DNA from 3 places in the Lysinibacillus sp. FSL M8-0216 genome. Region 3 is predicted to be linked to each of the others. Evidence: riboswitches for the same ligand, from Rfam matches in the RefSeq annotation. Region 3 holds a riboswitch; each other region holds the start of a gene.
What was found. A riboswitch is a leader RNA that binds a small molecule or an ion and turns the genes downstream of it on or off. The one in region 3 is predicted to bind cobalamin.
Positions count from the first base shown of each region.

Region 1: linked by a shared signal. The riboswitch ahead of MKX57_RS11100 (hypothetical protein) and the one ahead of cobT (nicotinate-nucleotide--dimethylbenzimidazole phosphoribosyltransferase) in region 3 are both predicted to bind cobalamin.
Region 2: linked by a shared signal. The riboswitch ahead of MKX57_RS14660 (energy-coupling factor ABC transporter permease) and the one ahead of cobT (nicotinate-nucleotide--dimethylbenzimidazole phosphoribosyltransferase) in region 3 are both predicted to bind cobalamin.

Region 1 is NZ_CP152007.1:2,257,890-2,262,977, reverse strand. It holds gene MKX57_RS11105 (translation factor GTPase family protein) at 1-1,847, shown strand, start outside; gene MKX57_RS11100 (hypothetical protein) at 1,953-2,711, opposite strand; cobalamin riboswitch at 2,944-3,128, opposite strand; gene MKX57_RS11095 (copper amine oxidase N-terminal domain-containing protein) at 3,286-4,110, opposite strand; gene MKX57_RS11090 (hypothetical protein) at 4,265-4,429, opposite strand; gene MKX57_RS11085 (hypothetical protein) at 4,464-4,856, opposite strand; gene MKX57_RS11080 (hypothetical protein) at 4,936-5,088, opposite strand, start outside.
Region 2 is NZ_CP152007.1:2,983,536-2,990,577, reverse strand. It holds gene MKX57_RS14680 (S8 family peptidase) at 1-1,406, opposite strand, end outside; gene MKX57_RS14675 (ATP-binding cassette domain-containing protein) at 1,545-2,393, opposite strand; gene cbiQ (cobalt ECF transporter T component CbiQ) at 2,390-3,163, opposite strand; gene MKX57_RS14665 (energy-coupling factor ABC transporter substrate-binding protein) at 3,169-3,441, opposite strand; gene MKX57_RS14660 (energy-coupling factor ABC transporter permease) at 3,443-4,189, opposite strand; cobalamin riboswitch at 4,333-4,518, opposite strand; cobalamin riboswitch at 4,780-4,962, shown strand; gene MKX57_RS14655 ((2Fe-2S) ferredoxin domain-containing protein) at 5,106-5,477, shown strand; gene cobJ (precorrin-3B C(17)-methyltransferase) at 5,482-7,042, shown strand, end outside.
Region 3 is NZ_CP152007.1:1,226,654-1,233,695, reverse strand. It holds gene MKX57_RS05730 (trimeric intracellular cation channel family protein) at 1-187, shown strand, start outside; gene cobT (nicotinate-nucleotide--dimethylbenzimidazole phosphoribosyltransferase) at 255-1,310, opposite strand; cobalamin riboswitch at 1,404-1,581, opposite strand; gene MKX57_RS05720 (DMT family transporter) at 1,641-2,123, opposite strand; gene MKX57_RS05715 (hypothetical protein) at 2,189-2,491, opposite strand; gene MKX57_RS05710 (hypothetical protein) at 2,762-3,157, shown strand; gene MKX57_RS05705 (rhodanese-like domain-containing protein) at 3,207-3,509, opposite strand; gene hfq (RNA chaperone Hfq) at 3,607-3,837, opposite strand; gene miaA (tRNA (adenosine(37)-N6)-dimethylallyltransferase MiaA) at 3,935-4,837, opposite strand; gene MKX57_RS05690 (alpha/beta fold hydrolase) at 4,824-5,741, opposite strand; gene MKX57_RS05685 (glycerol-3-phosphate dehydrogenase/oxidase) at 5,745-7,042, opposite strand, start outside.

The DNA.
Region 1 (5,088 bases), 1.0 Mb from region 3:
GGGGACGTGTCGATCATCAGGATGCCTATTTAGATAATCATGAGCTTGAGCGCAAACGGGGCATTACGATATTTGCCGAGCAAGGACGCATGACTATTGGCGACGATACATATACGTTGATTGATACACCAGGACATGTCGATTTCTCCCCAGAGATGGAGCGTGCCATCCGTGTCATGGATTATGCCATCATTATTATAAGTGCGGTAGAGGGTATTCAAGGTCATACTGAAACGGTATGGCAGCTTTTACGAAACTATCATGTCCCTACATTCTTTTTTATTAATAAAATAGATCGTGACGGAGCAGATGTAAGGGCTGTGATGACCCAGCTCCATAAAGATTTCTCGGAACATGTATTATTCGTCGATGAACCACTTCAGGAGAATTATGTTTCCAGCACAATCATGGAATGGCTGGCGGAGCGTGATGAAAAGCTCCTGGATGCCTTTTTGAATGAAGCATTGGAGCATGGCCTGTGTATGAAGCACCTACAATCGATGATTAAAAATGAATCCGCCTTCCCCTGCTTTACTGGTTCGGCATTAAAAGATGAAGGCATTCAAGAATTGATTGCTCAACTTCCACTCATAACGGGTACTCACTTCGAGCCGGAAGCACCGTTTCAAGGAGAGGTCTTTAAAATACGACATGATGGCCATCAGCGTTTAACATTCATCAAGGCTTTAACAGGCAAATTACATGTTCGAGATGAATTTACGTTTGGAGACCTTACAGAGAAAGTAACAGAAATTCGTCTTTATAACGGCAGCCGTTTTGAAACTGTTCAGCATGTTGAGGCTGGTGAAATCTTCGCTGTTAAAGGGCTCAGCCAGGCACACATTGGCGATCGCATTGGCAGTAACACGCTATCACAGCCCTATGAGCTTGTCCCTACATTACAGGCAAAAGTTCAATATGAGGGTGAGCAACATATTAAAGAAGTATTAAAGATTTTCCGTCTACTAGAGGCCGAGGAGCCATCATTGCGTGTCGTATGGCAGGAAAAGTTTCAGGAAATCCATGTGCATATAATGGGTGTCATTCAGTTAGAGGTACTGATAGAAGTATTATTGAAGCGCTTTACATTAAACATCTCTTTTGGAGAGCCGCAAATATTATATTTGGAAACAATTGCGACAACCGTTACAGGCTACGGACATTTTGAACCACTTAAGCATTATGCAGAAATTCATTTATTAATGCAGCCAAATGAACGTGGGACTGGCATTACCTTTAGCAATGCCTGCCATGCGGATGATTTATCAGTGGGCAACCAGCGCCTCGTAGAGAAGCATTTGTTTGAACGTGATCATCATGGCTTACTCACAGGCTACGCAGTAGCAGATATTCATTTTACGCTTTTAACGGGACGTGGACATAATGAACATACGTCTGGCGGTGATTTCCGAGAAGCCACTTTCCGAGCACTGCGCCAAGGACTGGAACAAGCACAGAACGTCCTGCTTGAGCCGTATTATCGCTTTAAAATGAAGGCTTCCAATGACTTTATTGGCCGTATGATGACCGACATTCAACAGGCTGCTGGCACCTTCGACGACCCTGTACTCACTGAAACAGAAGTTGTATTAACAGGACGTGCACCAGTAGCGACCTTCATGAGCTATAGCACGATTTTTGCCGCCTATACAAATGGGAAAGGTGCGCTTACCCTCCAATTTGATGGCTATGATTTGTGTCATCATGCAGAAGAAGTAATATCTCAAATAGGCTATGATAAAAATGCCGACCCTGAATACAGTTCTTCTAGCATTTTTTGTTCAAAAGGTAAAGGCTATTCTGTCCCTTGGCAAGAGGCGCAAGCAGCCATGCATTGTCAGAGCTAAGTTCATGTACTAGCATGGCAAATCTGTTGAACTAGTACTTCAGATGAAGGTAGAATATCCCTACAAAAAATAAAGCAAGCCCTCCGCTTCATGGAGGGCTTGCTTTTATATGGCACCAACAGCTTTCTTTGAAGGCTTGTGCACCGGATAGGCAGGTTCAACCACCACATAACCTTGCGTATTCGTGAAGTCGATAACTACTTTTCCAGGCTGACTTTTTAATATTTGTAGTTGATCAATTAATGTTAATAATAGCTCGTGGCCGTTCCCACGTGGATGCCAATTAAAGTGATAATCATTTAATTCCTTAACGGCTTGAAGAAACTGCGTGTATTCCTGCTGTGCAAATGCAATTAGTTTATCCTGATGAGGAATTTGCTCTAAATCGTTCATATACGTTTCATAAAAACGTATGACAATCGAGCATAGTAAATCATTGACACGTGCAGCGCTTAACACTGGATTGGGCTCCTGTGAAAGACGGTCAAGATTAGGCTTTGCTCGTGTTGAATCAATGCGTGTAATTAAGTGGTACTGCTCCCCATTCACCTCATAAACAATAGGGTTGGTTGGCATATACATCATAAAGCTATTCGTCTTCGTTTTCAGTTGATCCGTTAAATTCGCCTGAGCAAAAAGATGGCCTTCTACCTCCCCATTTTGTATCCAAATAATGTCTTTATTATATAAGATTTGCTCAAAAAAACGATCGTTGCGAATCAGTCTCGTTGCTAATAATTGATCAATTAGTGATTCGACCACCATTCTTGTTTTCGCTTTCTTAGCAATTTCTGTCCGTGGCTGCTTACAAATCGTCATATCTACAAAAGGCGTTTCCTGTGTTGTCGTTGCATGAATATTCATCCTATGTGCATCCCCTTTGCGTACATATTTTCAAAACAAAAAGGACTTCCTACTATGTTTGAGGAAATCCTTCGCTTTAATGTGCTTCATCACACAATGCCAAACAAACCCTAAGTAAATGTGAAGGAGTTCTAAAATGAACCCTTTCATGAACTTTGGGCGTATGACGTACTGTGACGAACAGAGCATTCTGTTTTGTCAACATGCCACCTCCTATTCCTCGTAGGTTTATGGTGTGTACTCGTAACTAGGCAGGTATCCTGACTCATGGTCATCGCCACTTTTCCCCTTCCCATCATTTGACAGTGGTTGCTGAAAAGTCGCTCACATTTACAGTTGCGGGACAGTGTCGGATTCACACCGACTTCCCTTTTAAGCAAATTGCACGCAATTTACACCTATTACTACACGCTATTCAGTTGATTTCTAGCCGTTTAAAAGATGTCAGAAATAGTAGAGTAAATATTCCTTACTGACTATCAAACTAAATTGTAATATGTAGTTTACCTACTGTCAAGAAATTGGAAAAGGAAGGCAATTAAAAAAGCCACCTATCAAAAGGCGACCTAATTATTTATTCAACAATCCACTTTGCTTTAGGATAATTAACAATCCCTGTGTTATATTCTATTTCTTTAATTGATATATCTTTGTCAAAGAGATACTGATAATGTCCTTCCGTTGTTTCCCCTTTGTAAATATATCCTTTTGAATTAAAATGATTTATATATCCAATGTCATTTATTTCTTTTTCATATTTAGACTCATTAATTTTAAATCGCAATCCACCAGGATAAATTAACGGCTTTTCAGATTTATTAGTTACAGATAAATAAACATTAAATCCCTTATCAACACCATCTACATATTCCACTTTTTTAAGTGTAACTTCTATTTGATCATCTGAAAAAGTCTCGCCAATTTTTAAAGTTGGAACTTTCTTTTCTTCATTTTCCGTTTTTTTATTATTTGAATCTCCAGTAATTGTTACCGTTTGAGTTTTTTGATTCCATTGGACATTTGCCCCTAATGACTCACTAATAAATCTAAGTGGAACAAGTGTTTTTCCACTCTTAACTTGTGCTGGAACAGATAAATTTATAGCATTATCATTTACTTTAGCATTTTTCGAACCTATTTTCAGCCATACTTTTGTATTACCTTTTGAAGCGTCAATTGTTTGAGTAGATTGATTCCACTGGACATTAGCACCAAGTGATTCAAAAATACCTCTTAAAGGAACTAATGTACTACCGTTTTCTATTACTGCTTGATTACTAAACGATTGTTTCTCACCGTTTATATAAATTGATACTCCTTCTGATGCACTAGCGTTATTCATACCTAATCCAATTAACAAACAAAACAACAATGGAATTATAAATTTTAACTTTTTCAATTAATTCTCTCCCTCATACATTATTAGTACAATTATACCAATTTAATACATTAAAGGGGAGAATTAATTTTATAAGCAAGTAATAATTGATTTATCTAAGAAGTAAACAAAAAGAAGCTATCCATCAAGAATAACCTCTTTTAAAAAAATACTATTATTTAATTAAATCTTTAAATAATCTAGCAGCTCTATCTATATTTAGATCCCCTATTTGAAAAAATGTATATCCATCCTTCTCAATTTTCCTTATCTTTGAATTAGGTGGAGCTAATTTCAAACAGCCTTTCATGAATTCTTCTTCAGTAACTATCTTCCCCATTCACATCATCCCCTTAAACTACATTAAATAAACCTTATAGGTTTTTATTATCTCTTTTCGATTTATAATAATGAAGGAACATATTAACCATTAAATCTTCTAAATTCTTTCTATTTTTCTCTACTTCTTTTAATTCTTCTTCTGTCGTAGCCACATTATAAACAATTTCACTTAGACTTGCTCCATTTTTAACTTTAATGTCCCCAACCTGATTTATCTTTTTCCTTACCACTGGGCTTTCCACGAACCTAATAAAACTTTTTACTGTACGACCTGTTTCATTTTTAATCTCTCTCGCTAATATCTTAGCAATCACATTTATATTGTATGAATTATCATATTGCTTAGGCGATTTATATTCAGTAGTTTTGACTTCGCCTTTTTCAAAGTACGTATAATCACATTTCCAATACACCTTATCCTCCATTACAATCACCTCTTACAACATTATTCGAGGTAAGGCTGATATTACCTTTTAATACACTCAAATAAATACAAAGTTCTTATTAGATTTTCCCTTGTTCTTTTAACATTTCATAAAATAGCCTAGCAGCCCTCTCTATATTTAGCTCTCCTATTGTATAGTAGATTGTTCCCTGATCAGTTAATTTTGCTCTAAGTACTTGTCCTCTTTCTTCTGCTTCTTTTAATTGAGATTC
Region 2 (7,042 bases), 1.8 Mb from region 3:
TTTAATGTTAGCTGAGCATACTCATTTGCCTCTAACTCAACCTTGTACCATTTTTTCTCGTCTTGCTGTTCGAAAACACCTTGTTCAATATTTAATGTATTTTTAGCAAGAACTTTGGCATTTTTAATACGCTCTTCTTTAGATTCAGAATAATGTTTAGGTAATTTATTTAAATCGAACTGTAAGGCTTTCACTGGATCGACAAGCCCATGACCATAAGTAAGATCATAACCCTTTTTACCTAAATCTTGTGCTGTTATTTCAAGAATTGCTTCAATTTCATGTGGCTTTAAATTCGGATGCTTTGATTTAAGTAGGGACACGATGCCTGCCACTACGGGAGATGCCATGGAAGTACCACTAAACTTAACAAAAGATGATCCTTTTTTGTCATCGTGTACAGTACTGTAGATGTCTTCGCCAGGAGCCACGACATCGACAGAGGGACCATAATTGGAATAGCTTGATAGCTTATTACGATCATTCGTGGAACCAACACTAATTACACCTTCATAGGAAGCAGGGAAGGAATATTCATCCGTCGACTCATTACCAGCCGCTGCGACAATCGTAATGCCACTATCAATAGCTTTTTGAACAGCATCCTGCATAAGTGGTGATTCACCATAGCCTCCTAAACTCATATTAATGACATCAACACCTTGCTCAATGGCGTACAGAATACCTTGTGCAATGATAAAATCATTTGCTCCTTCTTTTCCGTTAAAGACATCAATAGGTAGTAGCTTCGCTTGTGGATTAATTCCATGTCCACCAATGCCATTGTCTTTAGCTGCGGCAATAATCCCAGCAACATGTGTTCCATGATCACCTGGATAAGATGTATTTGCCGGTGCAGCTGCATTATAAGGTGTGAGTACTTGAGATTTTAGATCGGGATGTTTAAAATCAACACCAGAATCGATGACAGCTACTGTTACGTCATGTTCCCCAGCTAATGCTAGAGCCTGATCCATTTGCAAGAGGCTTAGATGATACATATCTTGTTTCTTTGGGTCAGTTTCTTTGTTGAAAGAATGATAGACATAACTAGGGGATACACTTGAAATCCCTTGCTGCTTTAAATAGTAAGAGACGGCTTTTTCTATGGATACACCTTTGTTAAGTTGAATCACATCATAGCCTAATGAAGGAATGGAGCGGATGACCTTAGATCCGATTTTTTTATGTACGTTTTTATCAAGGCCAGAATGCTTGATAATAATCGTATCCTTACTCATCCATTTGTCTTCATTTGTAAGATTCTTACCTGCATGTTGTGAATTGCTTGCTAATACGTTCTTCGCACTTTGTTGTGGTGTCTCCTCAGCAAAAGCTGAAGCGACAGGAACCATTAATGCAGCGGATGCTGCGACAGCGACTGATTTTTTAAACCAACTTTTCAATTGTATCTCTCCTTGATGTTCTATAATATGTCTCGACTATACTAATACGGTTAAACGTTAGAAAAGTTTCGCAAATGAGGAAAATTTTTCTCTGCGATTTAAAAACGAACTGTCCGTTACTTTTTATGGATGATACCATTACGCCTCTACATATAGCTGTTCGATCAATTGCAGTAAGTCATGCTTAGAGCGAGGAATTGAAATATTTTCGTGCCATAATTTCTTTTTTTGTAGAGCCAAAGCCATGTCAAATACCCATGGTCGTTCAAGATGTGCCCGTTTTAGCAATTCTTCTTCATAAAATAAGGCGACAGGGTCACCATTATAAATAATTTTTCCTGCCTCCATGACCATAATTTGATCGGCCCATTCATAGGCAAGGGCAATGTCGTGAGTCGCAAGGATAATCGTTTTTTCATGGTCTTCTACTTTGGCTAAGTATTGAAAAACTTGTGTAGCGTAATAGCTATCAAGACCCGCTGTTGGTTCATCTAATAAAAGGACAGTCGGTTCCATCGCTAATACACCTGCCATGGCCACACGCTTTTTCTGCCCTACGCTTAAAAAGTGGATGGGTTTATCTAGTAGCTCTGTCACTTCAGTTTGTGCAACAGCCCATGCTATTTTTTCTTCAATTTTTTCCGTAGGCCATCCTAGATTCATTGGACCATAGGCTATATCTTGCTTAACAGTTCCTGAAAAAAGCTGATTATCAGCATCTTGAAAGACGATTCCAACCTGTTGGCGAAGAGCCTTTAATGCCTTTCTATTATATTGAAGTTTTTCTCCATCAAATGAAATGGTCCCAGCTGTTGGTTTCAAAATACCATTAAGGTGCTGAAATAAAGTGGATTTTCCTGCTCCATTATGACCGAGTATAGCGATTTTTTTCCCTTTTGGAATGTTTAATGTAATATCTGTCAAAGCCTTCGTACCATCTGCATAGGCATATGACAGGTTGTTTAGTTTAAAATAAAATGCTGTCATGAGAAGTACCCTCCGTATACGATGAGGAATAAAAAAATAGCCGTTATACCAAGCCAGTTTTTTTTGCTATAGGCGCCCGTTTCATGCCAATAAACCGTTTCACCACCACGCGCCAGCATGGCATGATTAAGCTCTCGACTGCGCTGAAACATTTCAATAAACAACGCGGCAATTAGCATAGACACTGAACGTAACCATTGCATGGGTGAGTGGTAGCCAAGCCGGGCTTGCTGGGCCAAATGAATTTTTTGCATGCTTTCTAAAAAAATAAAAATAAAACGATAGGTGAGTTCTACTAGCTCAACTAATAAAGTAGGTAGCCGCCATTGTCGAAGCACATAACAAATTCCTTGTACAGATGTCGTTAAAACTAAAAAATATAAGCAACTTATACTGCCAAGTACAATAAAGAATAGTTGCTGGGCGGTAGCGATACTGGCTCTCCCAATAAAAATTGTCCAGTTCATATACGTAAATGCCCCCATATGGGCTGGTAATGTATGCGCTGCTGGAGCTATCGAAATGATGATTGATAAGAGACTTGTGAATAAGAAAAAACCAGGTAGTAATAATAGCTTCGCATAATAGTTTAGTGGAATTTTCGCGCCCCAAATGATAAAAGCACTCATTACAAAAAATGTAATGAGTGAAAGTCGTTCATCTCTCATAATAAGCGTGAATAAAAGTAGTCCTAATGAAAATATCATTTTTTCTAGCGGATGAACGAACGCTAGCTTATTGAGATACGCATACTTATCAATGAGTAACATAATCCTTAACCTTCTTTATGCTTGCCACGCATATAGCCAATAAAGTAGCCGATAAAACCAGCACCAATAGCTGCTTGTAGCACGAATAATAAGCTTTCAATTTCACCACTAGGTGGTTCCCACAAACTATCAAACCATGGCTCATATTCTGCATTGATCTCCCCAATGGCTGCTTCTGCTTCACCGTCGGCTCCTCCAAATTCTGCTCCTTTTTGGACGAAAAGAGGGATAATCGCCAATAGTACGACGATTGCTAAAAGTAATAAATTTCGTTTCATATTAGTGCGCCTCCTTTGTAGAGAAAACACGTAAAGATTTTAATTCGCTAATATTATATTTTTTCAAGAAGTTCATGACAATAACTGTTAATATTCCTTCACTCACAGCTAATGGGATTTGTGTTAAGGCAAAAATACTTGCGAACTTTGTAAAGGAAGCCATAAAGCCTCCAACTTCAGATGGGAAGGCTAGTGCTAATTGAATGGAAGTCACCACATATGTACCTAAATCCCCAAGCATGGCCGCAAAGAAAACAGCTAATGAAAACGATAACCCCAATTGTTTTGCCCCTTTAAATACAAAGTAGGCGATAAACGGTCCTACAATAGCCATCGAAAATGCATTAGCCCCTAATGTTGTGATCCCACCATGAGCTAAAAGTAAAGATTGAAATAATAAAACAATTGTCCCGATGACACTCATGGCTAACGGTCCAAATAATACTGTTCCGAGACCTACTCCTGTTGGATGTGAGCAGCTCCCTGTAACTGAAGGGATTTTTAAGGCTGATAGGACAAAGGCAAACGCACCGGACAGCCCCAGAATCATTTTTGTTTCAGGGTTTTCATCAATTGTTTTACGAATAGAGCGCAATCCTAAAATAATAAATGGGATGGAGATTACCCACCAAAAAATAGCCCATTCGATTGGTAAAAAACCTTCCATGATATGCATGGCGAAGGCACGCTTTGGCACCATTAAAAAAGCCAATAGAAAATAACTAAGTTTCCACCAAGACAGCTTCAATTTTTTTCCTCCAAACTGTAAATAGATTTTTAGAATGTAGCGTGCGTAATAAAAAAGCACTTTTCCGTTGTTGGAAAAGTGCATAGCTAAAAAAGCAAATAACATTTTCATCTGCTAAGCCGCACACCTATCCTCGTAGGCTGAAACGATCACTTATGTTCGGCAGGTCTCCTGGCTCTAGTTCAACACTTTATAGGTCTTCCCATCCATTGGACAGTGACATTTTCTATAAAGCTCCCTATTACAGTGGCGGGACCGCGCCGGACTTAAACCGGCTTCCCTTTTAAGCAAAATGACGAGCATTTTACACCGAAAAATAGTAAGTTGTGAGATTTCACGACAAAGTGTATCACGAATTTCCATAATTATGCTATACTTTTTTTATAAAAAATTAAAAATAGAATATCAATGTCGAAAATTCTGATAACTAACGTTTTTTAGGATTAAAGAAGGCAAATTCAAATTTTTAATAGCTTTCACCCCTCCTATGAAATTGATAAATTTGTCATGATTTTTTAAAGAAATATTGAAATTTTAAAATAATAAGATATGATTAAGACAGTTTTCTATTATGTATACGATTAAAAATTTCATATAAAACGTCGATAAGTGCTCGAAGAACTCGAGATAATAGGGAAATTGGTGAAAGTCCAATACAGCCCCCGCTACTGTAATAGCTGATGAAATCGCAATGCCACCTGTGCAAACTAGGGAAGGTGCGACAGTAAAATGAAGCTTAAGTCAGGAAACCTGCTTATCAGATTGTGCATGCAAACTTTTCGGAGGGAGAAGTTGAAGCAAAAGCGAGGATCTGTCTTTCAATCTATTCGTTTTTATTTGGCTTCTACAAACCTTTACTCTTCGGCAGAGTAAAGGTTTTTTCTTTTTTCCAAAAGCAAATGAGGGGAGATATAAGATGACAACGTGGAATTTAGAGGGGATGAAAACACATCTCTTTATTTGCAATGGCAGTAGCTGTATGAACAAGGATGGGGAGGAAATTACCCAAGCTATACGAGATGAAATACAGCGTAACGCACTAGATAAAGAAATACATACGACAAGAACGCGCTGTAATGGACGATGCAAGGATGCTTGTGTTGTGATTGCTTACCCTCAGGGGAATTGGTATCGTGTACCGTCAACGGAGCATGCTAGAACACTTGTACAGGATTTGCATCATGAATCCTTATATAACGATCATGTTTTTACACTTCGAGAAGGGACATTACAGCGAACAGCGCAAACAACAGCCATTAAAGGGATTGAAAAGGTGAAAGAGGGGTAAAAACATGGCGCAAAAAGGGAAAATTTTCGTAGTAGGCTTTGGGCCTGGAGACTTTAAGCATATTACGACACGTGCAGTAGAGGCTTTACAACAAAGTGACATGATCATAGGCTATAAAACCTATGTTGAACTGATTCAAGATTTAGTCAGCGCAAAATCCATTGTCAGTACAGGTATGACAGAGGAAGTGTCACGTGCTCAGGAGGCCGTTCGTCAAGCAGAGGCAGGAAGTATTGTTTCGGTCATTTCGAGTGGAGATGCAGGCGTTTATGGTATGGCGGGATTGGTGTATGAAGTATTAATTGAGCTAGGCTGGACAGAGGCAACTGGTATTGAAGTGGAGATTGTCCCAGGTATTTCAGCTATCAATTCATGTGCTAGTTTACTTGGTGCACCCATTATGCATGATGCTTGTACCATTAGTTTGAGTGACCATCTCACTCCGTGGAATTTAATTGCGAAGCGTGTGGAAGCCGCAGCTATGGCCGATTTTGTTATTGCTTTATACAATCCTAAAAGTGGTCGCCGTACAAGACAAATTGTCGAAGCGCAACGAATTCTTTTAGAATATCGTTCTCCTGACACACCAGTAGGGCTTGTAAAAAGTGCCTATCGAGAACGTCAGGAAGTGACGATGACGACATTGGCAGAAATGCTGGAACATGATATTGGTATGCTGACAACAGTTATTATCGGAAACTCATCTACGTTCTTCTATGATAATAAAATGATTACACCGCGAGGCTACCAACGTAAATATACACTTGGTGAGGAAAAACAGCCATTACGTCCTCATCAACGCTTACGGGAAGAAAATGAGCCATGGGCGATGAATCAAGAGACAGGAACAGCACGAAATGACTTTGCGGCAGACCCTAATGCAGGGAGAATGAATAAACCCAGTATAGCCGTTATGCCAAAGCCGAAAAAAACAGCACTTGAAATGGCTACAGCGGCACTTGCAATGGTAAAGGGAACAAGTGCTATCAAGGTTACTCCAAAGCTTGTACAACAAAAAATAGAATCCATTTTTGAATTAGCAGTGAGCCCTGGCGTGGCTAATAAATTTTTCACACCACAGCAAATGATGACGTTAGCAGAGGTAGTAGGAGAAGAAGGATCAATGGAATATACACCAGATCATCAAATCCATTTAAAAATACCTACAACAACGCCTGAACGTATCACTGAGAAATTACAGGAAGTAGGCTTTTTATTAGCACCAATTGGTGATGTGTTATCGTTGAAGGCTTGTGATTTTTGCTACGGTGAAAAAGCAGATTCCATTCCATATGCGGAGGAAATTCAAGAAAAGCTTGGCGGTATGTCATTACCGAAAACATTAAATATTGGCTTCAATGGCTGTGGAATGGCTTGTTATCGAGCCGTGTTTGATGATATTGGGATTGTCTATCGCAAAAGTAAATTTGATGTCTTTATTGGAGCGAAACCAGTCGGGCGTACGGCTCATGCAGCACAGCCTGTTGTAGAAGGTTTGGAGCCTGATCAATTAATCCCTTTAATTACAGATATTATTGAAGAATATAAAGCAAATGCGCATCCAA
Region 3 (7,042 bases):
AAAACCACTTGTTCTTCGTGACGAAGTCTATGGTGTTTGGGCTGCTCTCGCAGGGCTTGTTATTGGATTTGATATTTTTACAGGAGACATTTTCCTTTATATGTTATTTGCGGTAATTACAGCATTACGTATTCTTTCCTATATGATGAAATGGCGTTTACCTTTGCGAAGGTTGAATCGGGCATAGAGTCTATCATTGATTAAATAAGCGCAAATTGTTCCTTAACTATTTGCGCTTAATTGTTTTTCGGTAACTATTTAGCCAAAAGATTCATTGCTTCTTCCAGTGTCACCATATTTTTCATCATTGAGCAAGCAGCATCTAATAGAGGAAAGGCTAGTGTTGCACCGGAACCTTCTCCTAGCCGCATATTCATGTTTAGCATGGGTTCCACTCCTAGTAATTCAGCGGCAATTTTAGCCCCTGGCTCCTCCGATGCATGAGAAGGTATAATAAAGTCCTTTACTTTTGGTTCAATTTGATAAGCAATAAGCGCAGCAATAGTTGAAATAAATCCATCAATCACAACAGGTTTTCGGTAACTTGCGGCTGCAAGGATGATACCAGCCATAGCCCCAATCTCTAGCCCTCCAACTTTAGCTAGAACATCAATGATATCGTTAGGATTGGGCTTGTTGAGCGTAATTGCTTTTTCAATGACCTCTGCTTTATGAGCAATTCCTCCTTGACCAACACCTGCTCCAAACCCTGTTATTTCAATTGGGTCATAGCCAGTCAAAACAGCTAAAATCGCAGTACTCGGCGTTGTATTACCGATGCCCATCTCTCCTGTTCCAAGTAGATTGGCTCCTTTTATAATTTCATCTGTTGCCACACGAATCCCCACTTCAATAGATTGAATGGCCTCCTCTCTAGACATAGCAGGGCCTTGTGCCATATTATCTGTACCATATTTTACTTTATGAACGATTACGCCCGCATTGAGTGGAAGATCATCCTTTACTCCAACATCTACCGTTACAACCTTCGTATTCGTCACACTTGCAATCGCACAAACACCCGTACCTCCTTTTGGAAAATTTAATGTTTGAAATAAAGTAACATCTTGTGGGTTCGTCGTCACACCTTCCATACAAACTCCATGATCTGCTGCACAGACAATCATCACCTTTTGATCAATCACCGGATATAATTGTCCTGTAATCCCAGAAAGTTGCACAGCAATGGATTCTAATTTACCTAGGCTACCTGGCGGCTTACATAGAATATCTATTCGCTTCCTTGCTTGCTCCCTACTATTTTTATTAGCGCCTTGAATGTTTTGAATTGTGTCATGTAATAATTGCATTGTCATTTCTCCTCTCGTTCTTCATGAAGACAAAATAAAAAGCCTGTAGTTTATTGTCATGACAAATAAACTACAGACTTTTCCATCATCTATATCCACTTAAAGCAAATAGGCAGGTCTCCTGGCTTAAGTTCAACATTTCATAGTACCTTCCCAGCAATGAGCTAGTGGTCTTCACTATTAAACTCCCTTTTACAGTGGCGGGTCCGCTAAAGCTTTTCACTTTATTCCCTATTCTCCCTTAATGGGCACCTAATGCTTGTATTAAACTACTTTTAATCTACGACAGCATATTTCTTCTGTCAATATTTAAATGCGATACTCGTATGCCTATTCTTTTTCTAGCTCGCTTAGCAATGTTGACCCTAATAATAGGACCGCTCCTATTATTTGTAGATGCGTCATTTTTTCTCCAATAATCATCGTTGAAATGACTAATGATGTTAGTGGAGCTATATAGCTAAGTATGGCTATACTTTGCCCTTTCAGCTTTGACATGCCCCAAAAGAACAATAAAAATCCAACCCCTGCATGGACAATACCTAATGTCATTAATAATAGGACTGACTTAAAACTGAGTGTCATAACCTGAAACCCTGTTGTCCCAAGTATATAAAAACAAAGGAAAAAAGCTGCTAAAGATAGTTGAATAATTGTATTTTCCAGTTCTTTTAAGCCACATATACATTTATTTGTAAATGTTAGAGCTGTATAAAAGCATGCGGCGATAAGACTGTAGACAATGCCAATAAAATGTTTACTGTCTCCAGTGCCTTGACTTTGGACAATCAAAAATAGGCCAAAAATGGCCACACAGACATACAGTATTTTTCTGCTAACTAGCTTCTCTTTTAAGACTATTGGAGATAAACAGATTACTAGTACTGGTGCAAAATAATAGCTGAGTGCAGCATTAGCAATTGTTGTTTCTTAGCCTGAAATAAGAAAATCCAATTCCCACATAAGGCAACACTAGAAAGTATTAATCTCCACTTATTTTTGAGAATACTTCTTTTCGTTAAACTTTCCTTTATATAAATAAAAATCACTATCAAAAAACAAGCACCAATCAAACTCATCCAAAAAGCGATTTCACTTGAAAACAAAGGGATATACTTGGCAAAAACACCAACTGCGCCAAAAATAATCATGGATAATACAAACGCTAATTTTCCGCTCATTACAATTCCTACTTTCTACGTATAAGCATTAACCTACACAGTAGAATCTATTGAAAATGAGCAAACTGTTATTGTATGCCTTGACAGTAGATTCTACTGTCAAGACATTGTTGGGGGTGCTATTGAACGAAACATACAAAATCCCTCCTTCACCGATATAATTGTAACATATTTCTGAAAATTATAGAGTACGATTTATAGATAAAGGGAAAAGGAATCGCTAATTACTTCATAGGTATGGATAAAATTTTCTTTTAAGGAGGAGTTAGAATGAATGCAAGAGAATTAAGAAACGCTATTGCAGAGACTTGTGAAAATTATGATAGTCATTACGCTCAGTTAGTGAAACCGATTAATCAGTTATTAATGAATGTTGATGCTTCCATCAGTGAAGAAACAGCGTATGTCATTATGGAAAATTTGAAATTATTTTATAATGGAGATAAATACATGGCGGAATGTCATTTCGATGAGAGTGAAAATTTCTTAAAGGATGGCATTGAGCTTTTACAAAAGGGAGATCTTGCGAATGGCGCTTTACAAATATACGGTGCTGGTTTAAATTTTGCCAGCTATGCTTCAAAGGTTCGCGGGCAAAAAAATGTGAACCCGTACAAGAACTTTGAAAAAAACTTTAGCCTTATCATGGACTCACTCCAAAAATAAGCATATGAAAAAAGAAAGAGTATACACTCTTTCTTTTTTCATTATGTCATTATTTAAATTCTAATTCACCATCGTAAGCTAACATGCCGCCTTCTAGGTTTGTCACATCAAATCCTTGTGCCTCTAAATAAGAACAAGCATTAGCTGAACGACCACCAGCCTTACAAACGATAATATATGGCTTAGTTTCATCTAATTCCTCTAGACGTTCTGGGATTGTCCCAAGAGCAATATGCTGAGCACCAGGAATCATGCCATGTGCAACTTCATCCTCTTCACGTACATCAATAATATATAGGTCTTCATTTGCATCTAATAGTTCTAATAATTGTGTTGTTTCCATTGATTTCATCAAACTCGTCCTCCAAATATCTATTTCCTCTATCATTATAGCCTGTAGCAAAAAAAACAGCCAGTGTGGAGAACACACTAACTGTTTAACAATTTTTTTAAGCTTCTGTCTCTAAAAATTCTATTTGTTTAGCTGGAACGAATGTAGAAATGGCGTGCTTGTAAATTAGGTGCTGCTTATTTTCAGCATCCAATAATAAAACTGTAAAATTATCATATGATTTCACAGTCCCTTTTAACTGAAATCCGTTTAATAGAAATACAGTTACAAAAACACTGTTTTTACGTAGTTGGTTCAAGAACGTATCTTGCAAGTTGATTGATTTCATCAAATAGCCTCCCTACTAACTTTCTACCTCTTCATTCCTATAGTAGCACGTTCTACCAATTTATCAATTAGTAATTTTTAGAAATTTTTCTTTAATTTTATAATTGCTCATCTGTCATCACAAAATGGACATCCATTTTATTGCGGAAATAAGTAAGTTGCCTTTTCGCATAGCGGCGAGAGTTTTGTTTTAAGCTGTCAAGAGCGCCTTCTAGCGAACATTTACCATCTAAATAATCATATAATTCCTTATAACCAATGGCTTGTATAGACTGCACACCTCGGATATTTTGTTGCCATAGCCCTCTGACCTCTTCTAAAAGCCCATTCTCCATCATCAAATCGACACGACGGTTAATACGGTCATAAAGCACGTCTCGTGACATATTTTGACCTAGACCTAAGATCAAGTGATTATAGAGAGGCACTTCACCTCGATTTTGAGCTTCAGCTGCCTTCGATACACCGCTTAATTCTAGCATCTCTAATGCGCGAATGACACGACGTGTATTATTTGGATGAATGGCCTCTGCAGTTTGAGGGTCTAGTTGTTTTAATTTACCGTGCATGGCCTCAGGACCAAGCTTCGCTAATTCATCATAATAGGCTTGACGTGCTGCCTCATCCACTTTTTCATCAGTAAATTGAAAATCAAACAGAACAGCTTGTACATATAAGCCTGAGCCACCTACTATAATCGGTAGCTTATGACGAGCTTGTATGTCAGCAATTTTCGCTCTGACTAGCTTTTGATAATCGGCCACTGAAAATGATTCTGTCGGCTCCAGAAAACTTAATAAATGATGAGGGACTCCCTCCATCTCTTCTTCCGTAATTTTCGCCGTACCTATATCTAACCCTTTATAAACTTGCATGGAATCACCGTTAATGATCTCTCCATTATACTTTTTGGCAAGTTCAATACTTAATGCTGTTTTTCCAGAAGCAGTTGGTCCCACTATTGCTACAACCTCTGCCTGCTGTAATTTATTTTCTATCATATTTTTCTAACCACCGTAATAATAGTTGAAAGACTGCTTCTTGATTGTCTTCATTTAAAATTTCATGTCTCTTATCTTCAAATAAATAAACAGTGACATCCTCCACACCAGCAGTTGCTAATTGTTCTGCCACTGCGTACACGCCTAGTCCCTGTTCACCGACTGGATCTTGACTGCCACTTATCAAAAGTATTGGAAGATCCTTTCTTACTTTGGCAATCTCCTTTTTGCGATTCAATATTGAAAAGCCTGTAGTCAAATCTACAAAAAATTGATTGGTTGGAATAAAGCCACAATATGGATCATCTATATACTTTTGAACTTCTCCCTGTACGGAGCATAGCCAATCATAGGCAGTCTTCGGATTTGGAAACTGCTTATTAAAACTACCAAAACTTAATTGATTGAGGAGCCTGCTTTCTGTCTCTTTACCAAGACCTTTTGCTAAAGCCTTGGATACAATATTACCAATTGCATGTAAAGCTGTAACATTGCCAGTTCCACAGAGCACAACATTGTCTACCTGTCCCCCATACCGTTGGATATAGCGTCTCGTAATGAATGAGCCCATACTATGACCAAAAATAATGAGCGGTTTGTCAGCAACCGGTGCATGTAATTGAGTAATGACTTCATGTGCATCTTCTACAACACGTTCAAAGCCGTTATTTTCAGCAAAAAATCCTAAAGTTCCATTATAAGCAGCTGTTTCACCATGTCCACGATGATCGTGCATCGTCACTACATAGCCGGCATTTTGAAGCGTGTGAGCAAATGTTAAATAACGACCACTATGCTCTGCCATGCCGTGTAAAATATGGATATGTCCAATACATGTCCTTTTAGATTCTAGTGTTCGTGTGAATACAAAATGTCCATCCGACATTTGAATATAACGCTCCATCGCTTATTCCCCTTCTTTCACGAAAATAGTGGCATCCATGATGGCTTGATCTAATTCAGCCATATAAGCATTTCGTTGTTCCTCCGTATAATTCAAGTGTTGTTGCATCACTTGAAGCACTTGTTGCTTATAGAGCTTGACTGCTTCAATGTCAAAATATAGCATGCCAGTACGACGAATAAAGAAGTCACTTGGAGTATAGACCATTTCAGCTTCTAAGCCATATAATAGCATCGCATGTAAAGTAAGTGGCATTGTACTACCATGCTCATGTAAGTATTTTACACGATCAAATAAAGCATCCACATTCGTGCCATATTTTTGGACAAGTTGCTTGGCTTCATCATAATTTAAACCATACTGAACACCCTCTCGAGCTTTATAAGCAATATAATCTGGGAAATTGATGGCGTTAATACCCTTTGCTCCTGACAATGATAATTCTCGAGTGATGGATGCACTCGCATGCTTATAACGACGGGTTTTTACGATTTTATCTACAATCGATTCTGCCATTTGGCGGTAGCCTGTTAGCTTGCCACCTGCTATCGTCATTAAACCACTCGGAGCCGTCCAAATTTCATCTTTCCTTGAAATTTCTGAAGGATTCTTTCCTTTTTCATAAATTAATGGACGAACGCCTGCCCACGATGATTCAATTGTAGCTCTTGTAATATTGGCGGTAGGGAAAACTTTCTTTGCCGCCTCAACTAAATAGTCCACATCTTGCTGTGTTGCAACAGGATGTACTGGATTGCCCTCAAAGACAGTATCCGTTGTACCTACATAGGTTTTACCATCACGCGGGATTGCAAATGCCATACGTCCATCAGCAATATCGAAATAAACTGCTTGCTTTAATGGAAAATCTTTTTGATTCAGGACAATATGAACACCCTTCGTCAATCTTAATTGCTTATTATCAGCTACTTTATCCCTTTGTCGTACATCATCCACCCAAGGACCTGTAGCATTGACAATTTGAGCAGCATGTACATTCAACATGCGTCCTGTTAAATGATCTTCTACTTTAATTCCAACAAGCTTTTTCTTGTCGTAGATGAACTCCTTCATCTCCGCATAATTAAGACAAAGTGCCCCATATTCAACAGCTTTTTTTAATACTTCAATTGTAAGACGTGCATCATCTGTACGATATTCAACATAATAGCCTCCACCCACAAGTCCTTCTTGATTGAGTAAAGGTTCTAATGCTAATGTTTCTTGCACATTTAGCATCGTTCTACGTTCCTGTTTTTTGACACCTGCTAAACGGTCATAAACTCTTAAGGCTAGAGATG